Regions from separate parts of the Bradyrhizobium sp. 604_D8_N2_3 genome, predicted to be linked through region 2. Evidence: predicted binding sites of a transcription regulator. Region 2 holds the regulator's gene; the other holds the start of a gene.
What was found. Region 2 encodes LexA, which represses DNA repair genes until DNA is damaged. Its sites were predicted from a motif close to TGTTCNNNNTGTGTTCNG; they were not measured.

Region 1: ruvC (crossover junction endodeoxyribonuclease RuvC) is a predicted target of LexA. The motif match lies at 1,286-1,303, and genes of this name have one in related genera.

What each region holds. Positions count from the first base shown of each region.
Region 1 covers NZ_JBPWPM010000001.1:1,282,670-1,286,076, reverse strand. The annotation lists gene AB7245_RS06040 (hypothetical protein) at 1-117, opposite strand, end outside; gene ruvA (Holliday junction branch migration protein RuvA) at 114-731, opposite strand; gene ruvC (crossover junction endodeoxyribonuclease RuvC) at 728-1,255, opposite strand; gene AB7245_RS06025 (YebC/PmpR family DNA-binding transcriptional regulator) at 1,491-2,237, opposite strand; gene AB7245_RS06020 (methyl-accepting chemotaxis protein) at 2,441-3,407, shown strand, end outside.
Region 2 covers NZ_JBPWPM010000001.1:5,212,479-5,215,885, reverse strand. The annotation lists gene AB7245_RS24805 (hypothetical protein) at 110-544, opposite strand; gene AB7245_RS24800 (hypothetical protein) at 737-958, opposite strand; gene lexA (transcriptional repressor LexA) at 1,166-1,867, opposite strand; gene AB7245_RS24790 (molybdopterin molybdotransferase MoeA) at 2,044-3,255, opposite strand.

The sequences.
Region 1 (3,407 bases), 3.9 Mb from region 2:
AGCAACCAACGCGGCGGTCGTCAGCGGCCCGACAATGGAGAAAATCACGACGATACCGGCCACGCGCGAAAGGCGACGAAACAGGGCGGCGACGGGATTGGCGTGGGCCGCGCTCACTTCGACAGCTCCTTCAGGCCTAGCCGGATGAGTTGCGCGGTCTCGGCGCTCTCGCCCGCGCTGCGCGATGCGGATGCAATAGCGGCAGCCGCCTGCGGCTGGCCGTAGCCGAGATTGACCAGCGCAGAGATCGCATCTGCCACCGGGCGCGGCGCGCGCTGGTCGTCGACGGCGCCGGCGAGATGCACGACGGCGGGATCGACATTGGCGAAAGCAGGCGCCTTGTCCTTCAGCTCGGTAACGATGCGCTCGGCAACCTTGGGGCCGACGCCCGGCGTGCGTGCCACCGCGGCCTTGTCGCGCAGCGCAATCGCGTTGGCGAGGTCGGAAGGCGCCAGCGTGCCGAGCACGGCGAGCGCGACCTTGGCGCCGACGCCCTGCACGGTCTGGAGCAGGCGAAACCATTCGCGCTCCTGGTCGGTGCGGAAGCCGAACAGCTTTATCTGGTCCTCGCGGACGTAAGTCTCGATCGACAGCACCGCGGCCTCGCCGGGCGAGGGCAGATGCTGCAGCGTGCGGGCCGAGCAATGCACCTGATAGCCGACCCCGCCGACGTCGAGGAGCACATAATCCTCGCCGTAGGAATCGATCAGGCCCTTGAGCTTGCCGATCATAAGCCCGCCACCTTCAGCCTGAGCGCCGTGCTTTGGCGATGATGGGCGTGGGTAATGGCGATGGCGAGCGCGTCGGCGGCGTCCGCTGACGGCGGCTCGGCTTTCGGCAGCAAAATCTTCAGCATCATCGCGATCTGGTGCTTGTCGGCGTGGCCGGCGCCGACCACCGTCTTCTTGACTTGGTTCGGCGCGTATTCGGCGACAGTAATGCCGAACATCGCGGGCGCCAGCATGGCGACGCCGCGGGCCTGGCCGAGCTTCAGCGTCGCGACGCCGTCCTTGTTCACAAAGGTCTGCTCGACCGCGGCTTCCATCGGCTTGTGACCGGACAGGACAGCGGCAAGCCCCTCATGGATCGCGAGCAGCCGGCTCGCCAGCGGCAAATCGTCCGGCGGTTCCACCGAGCCGCAGGCGACGTAGATCAGGCGATTGCCCTCGGCCTCGATCACGCCCCAGCCGGTGCGGCGCAGGCCGGGGTCGATGCCGATGATGCGAACGGGGCCACGAATCGGGAGCGCAGTCATGGGCCAGTGATAGCGGCTGGCTGCGGTGGGGGAAACAGAAACAGAACGGAAGTAACAGGGGAAGTGGGGTGTCGCGATTGGGCGCCCGCGATGACGACCACAAGGCACGCGGTCATACCCCGCGAAAGCGGGGTATCCAGTACGCCGCGGCTTCTCCGTATCCTTCTGGCGTCTCTGGAATACTGGGTCGCCCGGTCAAGCCGGGCGACGACAGCGGAGATTGGGATTAGCGACCTCAGCCGCCCATCTTCGCCAACAGCGCGTCCGACATCTCGAAATTGGCGTAGACGTGCTGGACGTCGTCGTGCTCGTTGAGCAGATCCATCAGCTTCAGGAGCTTCTCGCCGGTCTCGTCGTCGACCGCGACCGTATTCTGCGGCTTCCAGATCAGCGCAGCCTTGCGCGGCTCGCCGAACTTGGCTTCCAGCGCCTTGGCGACGTCGCGATAGCCTTCGGTCGAGGCGTAGATCTCGTGTCCGCCTTCGCTCGATACCACGTCGTCGGCGCCGGCCTCGATCGCGGCATCCAGCACCGCGTCGTCGGAGGCGACGCTGCGGTCGTATTCGATGATGCCGGTGCGGTCGAACATGAAGGAGACCGAGCCGGTTTCGCCGAGATTGCCGCCCGATTTGGTGAAGAAGGAGCGGATGTCGGAGGCGGCGCGGTTGCGGTTGTCGGTCAGCGCCTCGACGATGACGGCGACGCCGCCGGGGCCGTAACCCTCGTAGCGGATCTCGTCATAGTTCTCGCCCTCATTGCCGAGCGCCTTCTTGACGGCGCGCTCGATATTGTCCTTCGGCATGTTCTCCTGGCGCGCCGCGATGATGGCGGCGCGCAGGCGCGGGTTCATGTTGGGGTCGGGCGTGCCCAGCTTGGCCGCGACGGTGATTTCCCGCGCCAGCTTGCCGAACAGCTTCGACTTCTGGGCATCCTGCCGCCCCTTGCGGTGCATGATGTTCTTGAATTGGGAATGTCCGGCCATGCGTGTCTCGTAAGGAATCGTGCGCCAAAGGTGAGCGTGGGAAGCGCGGCCTTATAGGCCGCCAACCCACCGGAATGAAAGAGGCTCTACGACTTTAAGGTAATACCGTAGTGCCCCGTGCCTAGGAGCCAGGCACCGTTAACCCTGATTTCATTCCGGCCTGCGAAAATAGCAACCGCCCGTTCCCCGACAAGAGTGACCTGATGGCGTTCGCATTGTTTCGGAAGCGTCTGCCCGACTTGTCCGCGCCCGTGGCACCCCCGCAGGCCGCGCCGTCGCCGGTCGATCCCGCGCCTGCCCTGTCGGCCGAGGGCGATTCCGCCAGGGAAATCCTGGAACTGCTGGAACTCGAGCTCGGCGCCATGATCCGCCAGCTCGAGCGGGCCGCCAACTCGGTCGCCGGCGGCGCGGAGGCGACCGCGGCAACGCTCGCGGATATTCGCGAGCGCACCGACGCCCTCACCGGTCGCACCAATGCGGCGCAGTCGAACGCCTCAACCTTCGCCCATGCCGCCGACAAGTTCACCCAGTCCGCGCAAGGCATCGGCGCGCAGGTGCGCGAGGCCGCCAAGCTCGCCGACGAAGCCAGCGCCGCAGCGCAGGAAGCCCGCGCCAACGTTGACCGCCTGCGTGAATCCTCCGCCGCCATCGGCAACGTCGTCAATCTGATCGCGCAGATCGCGCGGCAGACGACGCTGCTCGCGCTCAACTCCACCATCGAGGCCGCGCGTGCGGGTGCGGCCGGCAAGGGCTTTGCGGTCGTAGCCACCGAAGTGAAGGCGCTCGCGGTGCAGACCCAGGGCGCGACGGAGGAGATCACCAGGAAGATCGACGCGCTCCAGCGCGACGCCGCCGGCTCGGCCGACGCCGTGCATCGCATCGCGCAGGCGATCGAGGCGATCCGCCCGGTGTTCGACACCGTCAACGGCGCGGTCGCCGAGCAGAATGCCACCACCAGCGAGGTGTCCGGCAACGCGGCCAGCGCATCGCAGTTCATCATCTCGGTCGGCGAGAGCGCGGCCGAGATCGACGCCGCGACCAAGGCGGCCGAGACCCACGGCGAGAACGTCGCCAGCGCCGGCAAGGCCGTCACCACCTTCGCGCGCAAGCTGAAATCGCGCTGTGCGGTGCTGCTGCGCCAGAGCGAGCACGACGACCGCCGCAAGACCG
Region 2 (3,407 bases):
TGGTCCGCCCGATGGAGTTTCGCGGGACACAAACGACACCATCTCGCCGGCCTCGGCCGGCGATGGCGATTTCAATCCTGGCCCGACCTGCCGGCCGGGAATGGCTGCATCAGCCGATCGGCAGGCGGGTGATGGTTGTCCGGCTGTCGGTGATGGTCTGCGGCTTGTGCTCGCGCTCGCCGAGCGGCTGGGTCACCGGTAGCTGCAGCACGGTCGCACGCTGGCCTTCGACCAGCTGCGTCACCAGCACGGATTTGCCGTCGGGGAATTCGATCGCATCATGATGGCGATCGGGAATGTGCGGATCGATCTTGCCGAACTTGCCGACGCGCGAATTGACGGTGCGCGTCCAGATCCAGCGATTGTCGTAGCGGACGTTGTCGGCGAAGGCGAGCTCCGTCCCCGGGAGCAGGCAGACCGCGACGGTCGGATCGGCCGCGGAGGCAAAGCCGCGCGTCGAGGTGCCGCGGAAGGTTGTCGTGACGATCGTCTCGCCGACTTCGGCGGGACGCGACGCGACGGCATGCAGGCTGTAGTCACACATCGGGTGCTCCTCATGCAGGGATAGCGACCCACGTCTCTTAATCGAGGCGCAGGCCTCTATCAGAGTGGAAATACCAAACGTTCTGCCGGGTTGTAGGCAAATCTACGGCTCGCCGCCGCAGGCCGCAATCACATTAACTTTCCCGAATCCACCAGGAACAAAGCCCGCCCCTTTGCATTCTGCGGGCGCGTGTCAGCGCCCCGCAGGCGCCGACCAGCCGGAATATTGCCAGCCCGGCCGCGACGGTTGGTCGACGGCCTTGCGGACTTGCTCGCTTACGGCGGTGTCCTTGCGGACACGGGGCCGCGATTGCGCGGCCAAGGCTTGCACGGCCAAGGCTTGCACGGCCAAGGCTTGCGACGCTGATGCTGCGATCAGCGCCACAGCAATTTTGCTCGGAACGATCCGGCGCATGACTTCTCCTCGAACCTGAAGGCCGCGAAGCAGGGCTGCTTCGTGCGGCGTGCCGAGGATTTACCGTCGGAGGAGGGGCCGGATAATCTGCGCGAAACCAGAAAGACTATCCAGCGGAAGCGGACAATCGTCCGCTCCAATCTCGGATCAGCGATGCCGATCGAAAGAGCGCGGGGCGCCCAATAACCGATACCGGCACGTCCGGTATCAATACTTCCGGTACAGCCCGATCAGCTTGCCCTGGATCTTCACCCGGTTGGGCGGGAGGATGCGGACCTCATAGGCGGCGTTGGCGGGCTCGAGCGCGATCGAGGCGCCGCGGCGGCGGAAGCGCTTGAGCGTCGCCTCCTCGTCGTCGATCAGCGCCACCACGATATCGCCGGTATCGGCGCTCTCGTTGCGCTGGATCAGCGCCATGTCGCCGTCGAGAATGCCGGCCTCGACCATGGAATCGCCGCGCACTTCGAGCGCGTAATGTTCGCCCGAGCCGAGCATGTCAGGCGGTACGCTGATGGTGTGGCTGCGGGTCTGCAAGGCCTCGATCGGCGTGCCGGCCGCGATGCGGCCCATCACGGGGACCGCGACGGGGCGCTCGCCCTCGTCCGCCGGCGGGCTCGAAGTCGTGCGGACCTTGCCGAGATTGCCTTCGATGACGCTCGGTGTGAAGCCGCGGCGGCTGCCGGCGGCGGCCTGAAGCTCGGGCAGCTTGATCACCTCGATGGCGCGGGCCCGGTTGGGCAGGCGCCGGATGAAGCCGCGCTCCTCGAGCGCGGTGATCAGGCGATGGATGCCTGATTTCGAGCGCAGGTCGAGCGCGTCCTTCATCTCATCGAAGGAGGGCGGCACGCCGCTTTCCTTCAGCCGTTCGCTGATGAACCGCAGGAGCTCGTATTGTTTGCGCGTTAACATCTCGACCAAAATCCCCCGGTTGATGTCGTTCGATTCCGAGACGCTGAATTCAGCAGTAAGCCGCTACATTCTCGAAACAAATCATGAACGGACACTATATGTTCGATACATGTTCCGCAACTGCTTAATTTACCGTGAACGCGACAAAGTTCGCGGAACGCACGCGAACGAAGCGATCACACGGGCAGCCGCAAGACCTCGCAAGGCGTGCCGGCTTCGGCCTTCGGCGCGAATGGCGCGCGCACGAGAAGTGCCTGTGCCGCAGCAAGATTCGCAAGCAGCGAGGAATCCTGGTGATTGACCGGAAGGGCGACGAGCGTGCCGTCGTCGCGCAGCTCGAGGCGTGCGCGCAGGTAATCCTCGCGCTGGTCATTGGCGCCGACATCGCGGCCGAGCACCGCGCGTTCGCGGCGGTGATGAATCATCGAACGGCCCGAAAGCGCGCGAATCAACGGCACCATGAACAGGAAGCCGCAAACGTAAGATGACACGGGATTGCCGGGCAGGCCGATCACACGCATCGCGCCGAGCCGCCCGTTCATCATCGGCTTGCCCGGCCGCATCGCGATCTTCCAGAACGCCATCGAGATACCTTCGTCCCTCAGCGCCTGCTGGACCAGATCGTGGTCCCCGACCGACGCGCCGCCGGTCGTGATCAGGATGTCCGCGCCGCTCTCCCGCGCGCGGCCGATGCCGGCCGTGGTGGCCTCCAGCGTGTCGGCGGCAACCCCGAGGTCGATGGTATCGGCGCCCTCGCTGCGGGCGAGCGCGTGCAGGGCATAACCGTTGGAATAGACGATCTGGCCGTGACCCGGCGTCGTACCCGGAATCACCAGCTCGTCGCCGGTGGCGAGGATCGCGACCTTCGGGCGTCGCCGGACCGGCAGTTGCGGGTAATTCATGCCGGCGGCGAGCGCGAGGTCGCGCTCGGTGAGCCGGGCCCCTTTGCGCAGCAGCACGTCGCCTTCCGAGAAGTCGACGCCGGCGGGGCGGATGTGCCGCCCCGTTACGGCGGCTTCCTTGATGGTGATGCGCTTGCCGTCCGCGATCGTGTCCTCCTGGATCACGACCGCATCAGCGCCATCGGGAACGACACCGCCGGTGAAGATACGCACGGCCTCGCCGGCGCCGACCGATCCCGCAAACGGTCGGCCCGCCGCGACCTCGCCGATCAGGGTGAGCTGGGAGTCGATCTGCGCCGCATCGACCGCGCGCACCGCATAGCCGTCCATTGCCGACATCGCCTGCGGCGGCTGCGTGCGCCGCGCCGCGACGTCGCGCGCCAGCACGCGGTGGAAGGCCGCGTCGAGCGCGATCATCTCTTCAGGCAGCGGCTCTGCGCCCGCCAGCACCGCAGCGAGCGCGTCGGAAACCGGCATCAGGGCCACGGGTGAAAACTCCTGCTGGGCCCGTTCGGGCAAATCGGCGGCGAGAGTTCTAGCCGAGTGCAGGCGCAGAGGCAAAACAGTGGCCGCGCAGGATGATTTATCCTGCGTCATCCGCTCTGCGATGAAGGGTGAGCATCAAGTCCGCCGCGGCA